DNA from 2 places in the Kovacikia sp. CALU 1929 genome. Region 2 is predicted to be linked to the other one. Evidence: riboswitches for the same ligand, from Rfam matches in the RefSeq annotation. Region 2 holds a riboswitch; the other holds the start of a gene.
What was found. Region 2 has a riboswitch for cobalamin ahead of AC1S52_RS20055 (HupE/UreJ family protein). Riboswitches for the same ligand answer to the same signal wherever they lie in the genome.
Positions count from the first base shown of each region.

Region 1: linked by a shared signal. The riboswitch ahead of AC1S52_RS19325 (FAD-binding oxidoreductase) and the one ahead of AC1S52_RS20055 (HupE/UreJ family protein) in region 2 are both predicted to bind cobalamin.

Region 1 is NZ_JBXBCF010000075.1:182,311-190,456, forward strand. Features, by position in the region: gene AC1S52_RS19320 (DUF3352 domain-containing protein) at 1-1,681, shown strand, start outside; cobalamin riboswitch at 1,787-2,011, shown strand; gene AC1S52_RS19325 (FAD-binding oxidoreductase) at 2,014-2,751, shown strand; gene AC1S52_RS19330 (lipase family protein) at 3,134-3,898, shown strand; gene AC1S52_RS19335 (DEAD/DEAH box helicase family protein) at 3,901-5,400, opposite strand; gene bchB (ferredoxin:protochlorophyllide reductase (ATP-dependent) subunit B) at 6,844-8,146, shown strand, end outside.
Region 2 is NZ_JBXBCF010000077.1:21,134-29,279, forward strand. Features, by position in the region: gene AC1S52_RS20040 (glycosyltransferase) at 1-1,029, shown strand, start outside; gene AC1S52_RS20045 (DUF7219 family protein) at 1,232-1,471, opposite strand; gene AC1S52_RS20050 (FTR1 family iron permease) at 1,771-2,718, opposite strand; gene AC1S52_RS20055 (HupE/UreJ family protein) at 2,968-3,588, opposite strand; cobalamin riboswitch at 3,683-3,840, opposite strand; gene AC1S52_RS20060 (hypothetical protein) at 4,133-4,351, shown strand; gene AC1S52_RS20065 (hypothetical protein) at 4,533-5,468, shown strand; gene AC1S52_RS20070 (phosphorylase b kinase regulatory subunit alpha/beta) at 5,927-8,146, shown strand, end outside.

The DNA of each region.
Region 1 (8,146 bases), on a different contig from region 2:
CGCCGGGGGCGGTGCAGCCTATTGGATATTGACTCAACGAGGTTTTGGACCGGGAGATCTGCCTGTTGGAGCGGAGGTGGTTCCCCAAGATGCATTAATGGCGATTTCGGTCTCAACCGATCCGGGACAGTGGCAAACACTACGGGGCTTTGGCACAGTACAAAGTCAGGCAGTTGTGGACAAAAATCTCGCGAATGCGCGCGATCGCATCCTGACTGCCAATGGCTTTGACTATGAGCGGGACATTCAGCCCTGGATTGGTAAAGAGGCAATGGTGGCATTTCTGTCGCCCCAGGCAAATCCGCCAGCCAGCGGTTCTAATGGATTACCCCCAGTGCCTCAAGCTCAACAGTCCACAATTCTAGTGCTGCCGATTCAGGATGCTGGAAAAGCAAAACAAACCCTGGAGCGATTCAAACCCCAGGCTGGCAAGGTCACCGATCGCACCTATAAAGGGATTCAGGTTCGTGAAACGCAGGGCGCAGCAGCTCAAAACTACTCAGCCGCCATACTGAGTCAGAAGTTGGTAGTAGTCGCCAATGATCCCAAAGCTATGGATCGGGCGATCGATACCTTTACAGGTGAACCCTCTCTGGCAGCTACGCCCGGCTACAGTCAGGCTGTGGGGAAAATCCAGGTTGCCCAACCGTTCGGCAAACTGTTTGTTAACCTTCCAGCAGCAGCCACCGCTACATCGGCAAATGCAGGCAAGTCAGTTTCACCCCAAAGTCTGGCACAGGTGCAGCAAGTTCAAGGACTGGCAGCCACCGCGGTGCTTGAGGCAGAAGGCATTCGGTTTAAGAGTATTTCCTGGCTCAAACCGGACAGTCAGCGTCGTTATGATGTGAAAAACACTGCCAGAACCATGCCCGATCGCTTACCAGCAGATACGGTGATCATGGCATCCGGGGGCAACTTGCAACAGTTCTGGCAAGACTACAGTCAGGGAGCCACGGCAAACCCGGTGTCACCCATTAACCCCCAGGGCTTACGGGATGGCTTGAAGTCTACTGTGGGAATGGATTTGGACAAGGACCTGCTTGCCTGGATGGGGGGCGAGTTTTCGCTGGCGCTGGTGGCCGCCCCGGAAGGTAATGTGCCCACCCTGCCATTTGGACTAGTGTTTATGGTGCAGTCAAGCGATCGCCGGGCTGCCGAAGCCACCCTCAAGCAGTTAGATGAGGTGATGGCAACTAAATATAAATTTAAAGTCGAAGAAACCAAGGTCGGGGATATCCCCGTTACTAATTGGGTGCTTCCGGCTGGGGGTCCCAGTATCACCCACGGTTGGCTAGATGGCAATGTGGCATTCCTCACTCTGGGAGCGCCCATCACAAGCACTATGGTTCCCAGACCAACCGGTTCCCTGGCAGACAGCCCATCGTTTAAAGCTGCCGTTCCTTCCGATCCCAACCCCAGCAACGGGCACTTCTTCGTGAACGTAGATCGTGCCATCAATGCTAAAAATCTACCCCTCTTGCAACTGCCTCCCGGCAATCGGGATCTGGTGGCGGCAGTCAGAGCGATCGGGGTTACTGCCGCCATCAGTGATGATCGCAGCACCCGCTACGATGTCTTTGTGCAGCTTCAAAAAGCAAACAGCCCTAAACCTTTAGCGAGTCCCACCCTGGCACCGACTTCCTTCAATCTTTCTAGTCCTAATGAACGTAATAGATTTTAGTAGGTTGGGATGATACTCAGTAGATTGGATGAGGTTGTCCATGCACCTACTGCTAATCATCTGTTATCACTTCCTAGTTATCTGCGTCAGCCCTAATTAGGCTAAAATCACAAAACTGCTTCAGGTTGCCTGGGGGAACAGCCCAGGTAGGATCAGGCAAAATGCCCAATCCGGGGAAAGACCAGTGATTTTGCATACGTAAACGCAAAAAAATCTGGCACTGTGCCGCAACTGTGAAGGGAAAGACTTAAGCAGAAAGGCTTAAGAATGAGGTTTTAAATGCTTCATCCTTTCCCAAGTCAGAATGCCCGCCGGAAGCGATATACACCGTAATGTCTGCGATCCACAGGCGAGGGTTATTGATGCAAAGTTTAGATGTGTTGCGCCGTTCTCCAACGGCAGACTATGTGGCGACGGTTTTAGAGTCGGTTTTTCTAACACCTACGATTAAATCCATTCAGTTACGGTTAGATCGAGATGGGTTTCAGTTTTTGCCAGGGCAGTCGGTGTGGCCCAAATTTGAGCGGGATGGGCGCAAATTCAGCAAAATTTACTCGATCGCCTCCTCCCCTTCCCGTTGTCCCGAATTGGAACTGTGTGTTTCGCGCGTTGGCTGGAGTTCTGCCTTCATTCAGGACTTATCGATTGGACAAACCCTGCCACTGCGAGGACCTTACGGATTGATGACCCTGAGCGAATTGCCACCCCGTCCGCGCCTTTACATTGCGGAGGGTTCTGGAATCGCTCCCCTCAAAAGCCAAATAGATTGGCTCTGGGAATGCAACTTTCAACATCCGGTCTGGCTGATTCAGTCCAACCCAGAAACACCGGGTCAAATCCCCTATCATGACTACTGGCAGCAGCTCAGTCATTCCTGGAAAGGGTTTCATTATCTAGCACTTGTCAGCCAACCTCCAGAGAGCGTGCTGCTATTAAAGGATTTTAAGCTGACGGAGTTTAATGTAGAAATTTGTGCCGTGGGCGATCGCACCGAGCAAATCCACACCACCATTCTTGCCCTGGGAGCAAGACCGGAACAGGTGCGCGCTGAAAAGTTTTTTGCGTTTTAATTGCTTAACCTCGTCTCCATTGCAACCTGTAGGTTTCTGACATCTAAACAAGCCCTCATCCCCCAAACCCTTCTCCCAAATTTGGGAAAAGGGGAGTTTGAAATTCAAAGTCCTTCTCCTGACCCTGGGAGAGGGCTTAAAGCCTTCGGCAAACAAGAAAAGGGGAGGGCAAAACACATCTCTCAATATGGATGAGGTTTTAATGGGTAACAGCTAATGGTAATAGGTAATTGTCAACACAATTATTTACTAAACCCTTGAAGTAGCTGGCGATACAATTCAGGCAATTTGCGATTAAATGTAGAAAAATGACAGGGAACTTCCTGGCTTTTGCAAGATCCCTGTATTTATTACTGACTATTTCTGATTAGGGGAGGTAATAATGGCGGTTGATTATTCCAAAGCAGCAAGATGTGCCGTTTACTGCCAGGAGGTTTATCAAAACTTCTCCAGCATTCGCTTTGGCGGATTGAACGAGCAGCCTGTTCTAATCGAACAGAAAAAAACAGACACTCAAGGGGCTATTTTGCCTGATGGTGCAGGAATTACGATTGTGTTTCGGGGCAGTGAGTCATCCTTTGACTGGGACACTAACTTTGCTACCCGGCAGGAACGGGCAGAGTTTGAGCAACAAGTTATTCAGGCAGCCATTGTCGATACAGAGGATAAGGAGAAGGTTTATCCCTATGAAGGTGCAAGCAGTTCTGGCGCACTAATGCACCGAGGCTTTATCGCCGCTTACTTCTCGGTACGAGATGAAATTCACAACTACATTAGAAGTCGTGATCTTTCTAGCGCCACGGTCACAGGTCACAGTCTGGGGGGGGCGCTGGCAACCCTCTGCGCCGTTGATATTCAGTACAACTTCTCCAAAAAGGTGCCATTGATAGAACTCTACACTTTTGGTGCCCCCAAAGCGGGTAACGATGGATTTCGCAACTCCTTTAACGAGCGAGTTCCCAACAGCTACCGATTTGTGAATGGCATGGATTTAGTTGCGGAACTGCCCCGGTGGTGGCAGGGCTATCGCCATGTGGACAAGGAATTTCGGATTGGGCAGCGGTTGAGTCTCAACTTTCTTTCTGCCCGCTTTAAAGACCACGCGATCGCCCAGTACATTGAAGTTTTGAAATCAATGGCACGGTAACATCAACTATCCCCTTTCCCCCCCTGCTTGTCCCATTCTGGGGCTGATTCAGCCGCCTGGGGAACAGCTTCAGAATCGTCGAAATAGGGAGTGGGGGCGGGCACCAATTCTAACTGGCGTAGTTGGGATTGGGGTTTAGAGGAACGGCGACGACGGGAAACGTTTTCTTCACTGGTATCTTCGGCAACAACTTCATAAAGAACAGCTTGCTTCCCTGGATCTTTTCCTTTTCGCAGCACCCGCCCCAATCGCTGAATGTATTCACGGGTAGAACCCGTCCCCGACAGGACGATCGCCACGCTGGCATCCGGTACATCGACTCCCTCATTCAACACTCGTGAAGCAACGAGGGCACGGTAGTCTCCCTGGCGAAAACGGGTCAGGATATCATGCCGTTCTTTCACTCCCGTTTGATGGGTAATAGCGGGGATCAAAAACTCCTGGGAAATGCGGTAAACCGTGGCGTTGTCATCCGTAAAGATCAACGTCTTCTCTGGAAAGTGGGTTGCCAGCAGATCTGCCAGAACCCGGAGTTTACCTTCCGTGCCAAAGGCGATCGCCCGTGCTTCCCGGTGTGCCAGCATTGCCCGACGGCCGGCTTTGGACTGAGCGCTGACTTGCACAAATCGCTGCCAACCTTGAACACTGCCCAGAAAAATATTGGTATTCTGCAAAAACTCATTGCGCTGGCGGATCAGGTCATCATAGCGATCTCGTTCCTTCTGGGACAGGCGCACCATAATTTGCACAGCATTGTGTCGCGCCAGTGCCGTTCCCGAAAGTTCCTCCGCGCTTTTGCGATAGACTTCGGGACCAATCAGGATCGAGAGATCCTCATGCTTGCCATCCGTCCGTTCAGGCGTGGCAGTGAGACCCAAACGATAGGGGGCGATCGCATACTCCGCAATCACCCGGTTAAAGTCGCCAGGTAGATGGTGACACTCATCAAATACCAACAGGGCATACTGATTGCCCAACGTCTCGGCATGAATGGCGGCACTATCGTAGGTTGCGACCAGAATCGCTGTTCGATCTTTTGACCCACCCCCCAGCAGTCCCACTTCCCCATCCGGAAATGCCGCAATCAGGTGGGCATACCACTGGTGCATCAAGTCCAAGGTGGGAACCATCACCAACGTACTGCGTCGGGTGGACTGCATTGCCAGTTGTGCCAGGTAGGTTTTTCCAGCCGCCGTAGGCAACACGACCACACCCATCCGTCCCGCCTGTTTCCAGGCATCCAGGGCTTCCTGCTGGTGGGGGTAAGGCTCCATTTCCAGGCTGGGTACCAGGTTAATTTCCTGGAATTCCTTCGCCCGATCCTCTAGTTCAGTCCCCGCCTGCCTCAGTGCCATGACCAGATTGCGATACTGGATTGCTGGAACCCGGAAGCGCTCAACGCGATCATCCCAGGTTGCATAATCCATCCAGTCCTTACCGCGAGGGGGAGGATGCAGAATTAGCGTACCGCGATCGTAGGACAGGGTAGGAATTCGAGCCATCTAAAACGCTGGATTGCAGGATGTTATCCATTTGAATTTTAGAGGTCTCTGTTAAGAATGAGCACAACTATTGGATGAATGTAAACAAAGCTTCCATTTATCCAACCTTAATTTCATCCCTAGAATCAGCAATGCCCTGTGAGACTGGCATCAGAGCGATTGCCCGATCAACCAGCGAAGTAGGGGGTCGGCGTGGGGGTCTTCGAGGTCGGCGTGGAGCATAGGTTCCCAACACAGTACTAGCAACTAACAAAATACTAAAGATGCTAATACTTCTAGTCACAAAGCGTACATCTTTAACCTTTGAAACCCCTGACTTAAGAGTTTCAACCATAAATAGCAAAATTTGATTGTTCATAGCACTCAAAACAACCTGTACCTATATGCATTTGGACGCACAAAAGTGAATCTGAGTTGCAGCTTACCGAGGAATAAACTCCTGAAAGGTTTGCCACATAATCAGGTATAAAGATATATCTGAAAAGAGATATATCGGGCAGTTATTGTTAGGAACCTGACTGAAACCTCTGCAACAAGAGCGATCGAGAAGCATCTAAAAGCCTTTCGGAAACTTAGCTGCCAAAGCTGATTACCAAGCTTAAGAAGTGTTCGGATAGGCTTTAGGGTAGATTTCCCAAAAAGGCAACGTAAAGGGCAGAATAACCCTGTAGAACCCCTGTGACGTTCCAGGAAACAATCGACTGTTTGCAGCCAAGATGCCCTTCTATTCCTTAGTTTAAAGGAGGGATCTTTCTCAGGCTTTGCATAAAAGTGCAAACTTGATGACGCTAAATTGTGGTGCTGAACTCCTCTAGCAATCCTATTGGTAAAGGAATAAGCAGCGGATTTTGATAGTAGATGAAATGGATAAATCTCTATTAATCATTAAATTGCATCCACTGGATTCGGTTCCCAAATGGAATATAGTAATTCCCATTTGTGTGTACGGTCAAACTGCTGATTCAGTAAGGGTTTTTGGCATTAATTTTGTACCGTACTCGTCTGAGAATCGCTATAGGTCTGGTTCATTGGCTGGGTTACACCCAACTCTTCATAGGCAATGGCTTGTAAACCATTATTCACAGGCGGAAAAAATTTAGATACGCTGACCTACTTCGCCCTCCGAACTCTGCCCTGGCTGAACCAGCAGTGCCAAACATACGTCGAAGTCTACATAGCGAATGGTTTACAGTATTAAGAATCATTGCAGCCTGTCTAGGGAGTTAATTCCCTGAAAATGGACGCAAGCTAAGACAAGATAGGCAATACAGGCATATATCTCTCGTCGTCTGGTACTGCAATTACCATCAAAGCGGTTACTCAAAGCGGTGCCATGTCTGAGAAAATTTATAGGCGTTAACCATCACAGCATTGCCAAGGAATATCAAGGGATAATTTCACTTCCCGATTCCCTATTTCCTACCCCATTAAGAGAGGCACCCTATGAAATTGGCTTATTGGATGTATGCAGGTCCCGCCCACATCGGCACCCTCCGCATTGCCAGTTCATTTAAAAACGTCCATGCCATCATGCATGCGCCCCTCGGTGACGATTACTTTAATGTCATGCGCTCTATGCTTGAACGAGAGCGCGACTTTACCCCGGTTACTGCCAGCATTGTCGATCGCAACGTACTGGCACGGGGTTCTCAAGAAAAGGTCGTTGATAACATCACTCGTAAAGACTCTGAAGAGCATCCTGACCTGATCATTCTTACACCCACCTGTACTTCCAGCATTTTGCAAGAAGACCTGCAAAACTTTTGCGATCGCGCCCAGATAGAAGCCAAGGGTGACGTAATGCTGGCAGATGTCAACCATTACCGGGTCAACGAACTACAAGCCGCCGATCGTACCCTGCATCAGGTGATTCAGTACTATATCGAGAAAGCTCGCAAGAAAGGTAATCTGCCCCAGGGTAAGACTGAAAAGCCCTCCGTCAACATCATCGGTATTTCTACTCTGGGTTTCCATAACAACCATGACAGCACTGAACTCAAGCGCCTGATGGCAGACCTGGGGATTGAGATCAATGAAATTCTGCCCGAGGGGGCATCGGTTCATAATCTAAAAAACTTGCCTCGTGCCTGGTTTAACCTGGTACCCTACCGCGAACTGGGTATGATGTCAGCCCAGTATCTGCAAGCGGAATTTGGCATGCCCTGCGTGGACATTACCCCCATGGGTGTCGTTGAAACCGCCCGCTGCCTGCGCGCAATTCAGAAAATCCTGAACGAGAATGGGGCTGATGTGGACTACGAAAACTACATCAACGAGCAAACCCTCCACGTCTCCCAGGCTGCCTGGTTCTCCCGTTCGATTGACTGCCAAAACCTGACAGGTAAAAAAGCAGTGGTTTATGGTGACAATACCCATGCCGCTGCAATTACCAAGATCCTGGCGCGGGAAATGGGCATTCACGTTGTTTGGGCTGGCACCTACTGCAAATATGATGCTGACTGGTTCCGGGAGCAGGTGAGCGAGTATTGTGACGAGGTGATCGTGACCGATGACCACACCCAAGTTGGGGATGCGATCGCCCGAGTTGAACCCTCTGCTATCTTTGGCACTCAGATGGAGCGCCATGTTGGTAAGCGTTTGGATATTCCCTGTGGAGTTATTTCCGCCCCCATCCATATCCAGAACTTCCCCATCGGCTACAAACCCTTCGTCGGTTACGAAGGTACTAACCAGATTGTGGACCTGATCTACAACTCCTTTACCCTGGGCATGGAAGACCACCTGC
Region 2 (8,146 bases):
GTACTTGTGGTTGCCCCCGATGGTGGGCTAACCGAGTACAAGGGAGCCAAAATTTACGGGGTGTCTGGATTTCCCCTGCCCCTTTATCCAGAACTGAAGCTGGCACTGCCCCGTCCCTCGATCGGCTATTTCTTAAAGCGCTTCAATCCCGATTTGATTCATATCGTGAACCCCGCTGTCCTTGGTCTGGCGGGGTTATTTTATAGCAAGGTCTACAACATTCCGCTGATTGCTTCCTACCACACCCATCTTCCAGAGTATTTACAGCACTATGGTTTGGGTATGTTGGAAGGGTTGCTCTGGGAACTGTTGAAAGCAGGGCACAACCAGGCAGCCCTTAACCTCTGTACCTCGACAGCAATGATGCAGGCTTTAACTGGGCATGGAATTGAGCGCGTAGACCTGTGGCAGCGAGGCGTGGATACGGAGACATTTCAGCCCCACCTGACAAGCCAGGAGATGCGATCGCGCCTGACTCAGGGATACCCAGAAGCACCCTTGCTTCTATACGTGGGTCGTCTTTCGGTAGAGAAAGAAATTGAACAAATCAGACCTGTGATGGCGGCGATCCCAAATGCGAGGTTGGCACTGGTGGGGGATGGACCCCATCGGCAGGCATTGGAAGCACACTTTGCCGGAACGCCTACTTACTTCGTGGGTTACTTACAAGGTCTGGAGCTTGCCTCTGCCTTTGCCTCTGCCGATGCTTTTGTCTTTCCCTCCCGCACAGAAACGCTGGGTTTAGTCTTGTTAGAAGCAATGGCAGCCGGTTGCCCGGTGGTGGCAGCCCGCTCTGGCGGCATTCCAGACATTGTGGAAGATGGAGTCAACGGATTTTTGTTTGATCCAACGGATGACAATGGGGCGATCGCGGCTACCCAGCGATTGCTCGCCAACCCAGAAGAGCGAGAAACCCTGCGCCGCAACGCCCGCCGCGAAGCCGAGCGATGGGGTTGGGCAGCCGCCACCTACCAGCTTAGAAACTATTACCAGACCGTTATTAGTTCCCAATTCTTATCGGCAGCATAGGGAAGTATGGATTTTGTCTCGTTCCAAAACTCGGCCGGGAGAACTAGGTAGGTCAGGGCTTTCAGGCTTAAGTCAGAGCCATTGAACTACAGATTAAATAACTCCGTCTCAAGTGGTAAGGGCAGGCTTGCCAATATCGTTGTCTCCATGCCAAAGAGACTGGCTAACTGCCCTTACTGGTAAACCACTTTTGGGGAACCCCTTAACCTTCCGCTGTTGTGTCACCAATTCCAAGTTGCTTTTTACTGCGTTTTAGTGACTTCCAAAGTCCTTTAATTTTTAGATAAGACTCTTCCGGAGAAAGCTTACCATTGGTTTCCAGACAGCAAATATAGTTGACCTGCTGGGAAAACTCTTGCAAATTTGCGTTAAAAACCAGGTTTTCTGGCTTGACTTCTCCGCGATAACGGGATTTTGGAAACAGAAATTCAGAACGGTTCATTTTAACTCCCCCTACTTAGAGCTTGTAACCTACTTAGAGCTTGTAACTTAGAGCTTGTAGCTACGGTGTGAGGGATCTTCTTTTTCCACCTATTGCTACTTTAACCAGATCTTAACCTGATGTTTACCCAATTTAACCTCATCGACTATAGACGCGAACACGATTTTCCATATCTTCATAAAGACAGAACTTGCAGAAAAATGTAGGAGGGAGAGTTCTCCTTTGGCGTTTCCGTAGGGTTCGGGGAGGAGGAGGAAGGTTTCAGGTGCTAGGTTTCAGGTGTTAGGTGTCAGTAAACTTCACCCGTTTACTTGTTCACCTGCGCTCCGCTGTCGCTCGGCTTCGCTGCCTGTCAAGCTCTGGAGATAGAGGCTGCCAACCCCAATTAGGAAAAGGGGATAGGCGATCGCTTCTACCAGATAAACCGTGTCTTCGTAGCCCAATAGGGTATGCAGGATAATGCCAGGGAATTGGCGTTCTGGAAGTATCTGGCTGGTATCCCAGAGCAGGGGACCCAGAATGCAGGTGTTTCCAGTCCCCTGGAACAAGCAAATAGGCTCAAACTGGCTGCTGATCTGGGTGAGCCGGTAGAGAGCAATATCGATATGGGCGAAGGCTGAAACCACCAGACCTGCCACAATCAGCAGCAGGGAAATGCCCATGACCTGAAAAAACAGGCGGAGATTGATCTTAATCCCGAACTTAAACAACAGCACCCCAATCCCGATAGCGGCAATAATGCCTGCGATCGCTCCCAGGATGGGCATCCATCCCTGGGGAAAGCGAGCCGTTATAAATAGAACGGTTTCAAACCCCTCTCGCAGGACTGCAAAGAAAATCAGTCCAAAAATGCCCCAGCCACCTCCGTTCTCTGTTTTCAAGGTAGTTCCCACTGCCCCTTCTACCTCTGCTTTTAAGAGGCGAGATTGTCGGGTCATCCAGACCAGCATCCAGCTCAGCATCGCGATCGCGGCTACGCTAAATAGCCCATTCAGTAACGGCTTGACCACTGGCTCATAGGTTTCATTAGCAGCCCCAACCGCTGCCACAATCAGACTGAACAGAACGCCCACCAGCACGCTTGCCACCAGTCCAGCCACTACTCCGCTATAAACCCAGGAATTGAGGTGAGTTTTTTCCCCTTTCTTGAGGTAAGCCAGCACAATTCCCACAACCAGAGCAGCTTCTACCCCTTCCCGTAGGGTAATAAAAAATGTCGGCAGGGCAGGACTTAAATCAATTAGCATTTTGAAGTGAATTTTAAGAGTTTCGACAGCAGGCTATTGCCCATTCATAGAGTAACGTTCCTATAAGCTTCAGTACCAAAAGCGAACAACCCAGACGCTATGCCTGGGTTGAGATAAAGACAAATATTAGGGGCAAAGGGTTTTACCCATCGTCACCAAAAGGATGAATGGCTGATGGGCACGCTTGGCTTTGCCGATCCTACTTCAAAACTTCATCCTTCAGCTTTGAGCCTTCAGCTTTTCCTTTCCTTAACCTATACTGTGCAGCGAACTACTCAGGAAAACCACCCCCAGCACACAGATGCCATAGCCAAAATAGCGCAGGAAAGCAGAAGCCTGATTGGGTGACTGCTGAAAACCTTTGCTTCCTAACCAGAAGACTGAGAAAGCGATCGCATACTGAATGGCTGTAAAACCCATCAGATAAGCAACTAACGGTGCCATCTCTGCTCCCACAATTGCTTCCCCATAGGCATAGCCATGAAACAGACCCGCGATGGCAGACAACCCAGCCAGGATGGGAAACCCAAACTGTTTGCCCAGTGCCAGCAATACACCGAGAGCAATCACCGATATTGCAATGGCGATCTCGGTCAAGGGCAAATCTATGCTCATTACATGCAGCCCGGTTCCTAGCATGGCAGCTATGACAAAGAATAGAGGAATCAAAGCCCCCCGTACCTGCTTCACAGACAGAAGACCGATCGCCACTACAAATGCCAAATGATCCAAACCAATCACCGGATGCGCTAACCCAGATAAAAATCCTTCAAAAAAGTTAGTTGGGGTTCTGCCCTCCATCGCGTGGTGCGCTGCCGCGGGTTGCACAATTCCGAAGAACCCCAGCCCTAGCCATCCCAGGCCTTGCACTAGGGGGGTAATCCTAAACTTCCCTGGCAACGGAGTCGTCGAGTCTAATTTCCTTAGTTGTATATCAGCCATCATCCATACCTCGCAGATGAAAGAATCCGTCAGGGAATCGGCGGGTGTTCTGGCTTGGGGAAGGTGATTACCTTTATCCTCCCCTTTCACAGTTGCGGGACAGCGGCAGACTAGATACTGCACTTTCCCCCTTACCTCTGACGGCTGATCCCCATCAGAGCCGATCCCAGTGCCAGAGCAGTTTATCATGAGCGGCTATAGCGAGATGAAAAACTTATCAGGGCTTTGCAACTGATACCGCTTTGGATTTTAGATAGCAGATTTTGGATTGTAGAAGTTCTTTCATGAATCCGGCGATCGCCCCTTATCTTTAACAAGCCTGGTGCATGAACCTGATGGAGCAGTCTTTTTCACCCGATGGGATGAGTGTTTCTTCTCGAAGGATTCCCGATTGCTTTCTACTCTAAAACTATCAGCCCAGATACCCAAACTATAGGACTCTGCGGCGTCAGTTCTATAACCCTTCTATGAGGTGTCAGGTGTCAGGAATAGTAGATCGCTGTCGGATGATGCCTGGATGATTCCCGGACGGTTTCAGGACAGCAGTCTAAATAACCTGATAACAGAACAGCAAAGACACGGTTTTTTAGAGATTCTAACCCAATCTGAATCTTCAGATGCAGGAGGTGCTCCCAATGCGAGTGAAATGGAAAAGTCTCATTGCCAAACTTACCGTCTGGCTGGCACTTGAACTCCTCTTAAACCTCCTGGGTCTGGACCAAATCGCTGATTACAGCGAATTTCTATTCCATCCCAGTCCAACTTTTTTAACGGCTGTTGTAAACAACTAAGTTCGTCCGATTAAGACCTTAAAAGTACTGGGTTTTCTACCTAACGATTCAACTCTTACTCATCACAAACGGAGCACAAAAATGACTGCGATCGCACTAAACCCGAATCAAAGTTACGAACAATCCCTCCATCGAGCAGACAGAGTTAATTGGCGGATTGAAGATATTATCGGTGGTGACAAGCACTTGGACTTCACCAAACGATTTTTACCAGAAGCTTTAGCCAGGGTGAATGAGATTACCTGTCTGAATCAAACAGAAAAGCTGATCTTGAACCAAATTCGCGGCAACAGCTATCTCCATCTGTTTGGCTTAGTCGAAGAATTCATTGTGCCCTGTGTCATTGATCACGTTAAAACCACAGGATTAACAAATATTGCTGCAACCCAGGCGCTTTTGCACTTTGCTGAAGAGGAAAGCAAGCACATTCGTCTATTCCGTCGCTTTGCCGAAGAGTTTGAAATTGGTTTTGGCAGTCGCTGTGATGGGATTGGTCCAGTGCAAGACATTGCCAACGCAGTGCTCCAGCATCGTCCTCTGGGTGTGGTGTTGATCATTCTCTACATTGAATGGATGACTCAATACCACTACCTGGCAAGTATCCGCGACAACTTCAGTGAAAGCCTTGACCCGCAGTTTTGCAGCCTGTTACGGAATCATTGGCTGGAAGAGGCACAACACACCACCCTGGATACCTTAATGGTGGAGCAACTGGTGCAGCAGTTGGATCAAGCGGAGGTAGAAACAGGCGTAGAGGACTTCTTCAAATTGATTGAGTTTCTCAACGGTGGCTTGATGATGCAGGTGCAACTGGATCTGGAAAGTCTCTCCAGGGCAACCGGACGCACTTTTACCGAAGTAGAACAGCAGGAAATCAAAGCTGTGCAGGAGAGATCCTACCGCTGGACTTTTATCGGTTCAGGCGTGACCCATCTCCAGTTTGTGGAGACCTTCAACAAGGTGAGTTCTGCCCAACAAGAACGGCTGTCAGAGGTGGCTGAGAGCTACTGCCAGTAGGCTATGGGGCGGAGGGTGTTAGTTGATAGAGAGGGGTGAGGCGTCGGGTACCCAGTTGTTGGCTGTTGGTTTTTTGTGGGGCGTTGCTGAATTTTGGGATGAATGGCAAAATACGCCCTCACTGACGGGTAGGAGGTACCCAGAAAGTAATGAGAATTAAATTTTGAGGGTTTGTGACCCGTCAAAATTTTCCTGACGGAACAATAGGGAAAACAGCGATTAGATCTTCGGCTTCTGGAAAACTCCTGTTTTAGGGGATGACCTTGGATAGAAGCCGGAGATCTTTGCACTTGTCTGTGGGTTAGAAAATGCGATCGCGCCCCAATGTAATCTGCAAACTTTCGGTAACCTCAGAAAACGGATAATAGAGAAATCTTTGACTGCCTATAGAATCGTTTGTACGCAATAAATTTTATACCGCGATCCTTAATCCCTTAACGCGCCACTCAAGCACGCCAATGAAACCTTCCGACCTGCAAGCTCGGCTGGATGACTATTACAACCAGATCAGCACCATTATTCTGTCTCGCCAGAACCCGATTACGGGGCTGCTGCCTGCCAGTACCGCCGTCAATGCCCACGGAGACTATACCGACGCTTGGGTGCGGGACAATGTCTACAGCATTCTGGCAGTGTGGGGCTTGGCACTGGCGTACCGCAAGATAGACGAAGACCAGGGGCGCACCTTTGAACTGGAGCACAGCGTCATCAAGCTAATGCGGGGTTTGCTATTTGCCATGATGCGGCAGGTGCAGAAAGTGGAGCGGTTTAAGCAGACCCAGTCTCTCCTGGATGCCCTGCACGCTAAGTACGATACCCATAATGGGGATGTGGTCGTCGGAGATGACCAGTGGGGACACCTTCAGCTAGATGCCACCTCTGTATTTCTGCTGGTGCTGGCGCAGATGACCGCCTCTGGACTGCAAATTATTTTCACCACCGATGAAGTCAACTTTATTCAAAACCTGGTCTATTACATTGGGCGGGCTTACCGCACTCCGGACTACGGCATCTGGGAGCGGGGTAACAAGATCAACCACGGCAACCCGGAGCTAAATGCCAGTTCTGTAGGGATGGCGAAGGCGGCACTGGAGGCGATGAATGGGTTGAACCTGTTTGGTGTACGGGGTGGTCAGGGTTCGGTGATTCATGTGTTGCCGGATGAGATTGCCCGATCGCGCATTACCCTGGAATCCCTCCTCCCCCGTGAGTCTAGTTCTAAGGAAGTGGATGCCGCCCTGTTGAGTGTGATTGGCTTCCCAGCATTTGCAGTGGATGATCAGGCGTTGAGCGATCGCACCCGCCATGACATCATTCAGAAGCTCCAGGGCAAATACGGCTGCAAACGGTTTTTGCGAGATGGACATCAGACCGTCCTGGAAGACACCACTCGTCTGCACTATGAACCCCGTGAACTGAAGCAATTTGAACACCTTGAGTGTGAGTGGCCCCTGTTCTTCACCTATTTGCTCTTAGATGGGGTATTTCGGGGCGATCTCGATCAGGTGGAGGAGTACCAGCAGCGGTTGGAAAGTGTACTGGTCGAACGGGAGGGACTGAAACTACTCCCCGAACTGTACTATGTCCCAAAAGCGTTGATTGAAGCTGAGCGAGCAAATCCCGGTAGTCAGATACGTCTGCCAAATGAGAATGTGCCCCTGGTCTGGGCACAGAGCCTTTACCTGCTGGGACAACTACTGAGTGGGGGACTGCTGGCGATCGGAGATGTGGATCCCCTGGGTCGTCATTTGCACGTCCGGCAACAACGCAAACCCCCGGTTCAAATGGTCCTGATTGCCGAAGATGAAGCATTGCAGGCAAGACTGGCAACCTATGGCATCGACACCCAAACTCCCCACCAGATTGAACCGCTCCTGGTACGGCAGGCAAGCGAACTGGCAGCCGTTTATACCCAAGTTGGACGCAATGACAAGCTCAAGCTGACCGGGCGACCGTTTCGCCGCCTGCGGAGCCTCACCACTTCCCGCATCTTCCGGATTCGACGCGAGACGATTGTATTTCTGCCCTCCCTGCTAGACCGACAGCAGTTTTACCTCACCTTTGACCCCCACTTCCTGGTTGCTCAGATTCGGGCAGAGTTGGTCCATATTCAACGCCACTGGAGCCAGTTGGGTCGTCCTACCATGACCCTGCTGTTAACCGAATCGATGCTGGCGGCAGAGGACTCTGAGATAGGAAATGGGATGCCATTCCTGACCCTGATGCAAGAGTTCAAGGAGGGAAAGTGCAACGGCATTCAGGTCAAGTTGGGACGACTGAACCAGTTAATGCTAACAGCGGCGATCGAGCGGATGGACTTTCTGCATGATTTTGAGTTCGCCCAGTCTCCCGTGCAGGATGCCCTGCCGGAATGCCTTTACCTGGCGTTTAATCTAGAGCGGAGTGAACCTCTGAGCAGCACCCAGGAGTTTCGTCTGGAGTATGAAACCCGCATCAAACGGCTGTTGGATAACCTGCGGCAGTCGGAAAATATCTATGAGCAGGTTGAGCTACTCAGTACCCTGGTGCGCTTGCAAGGGTTGGAGTTTGACACGGGACTGGGACAGCCCTTACAGACCGTTACCGTTGCCATGCTCCTGGATGAACTCTATGTCAAAGCTGGAAAGCTGAGGCTGTGGGCAATTGTGCGGCGGGTGGCGGGTCTGTATGACAAGATG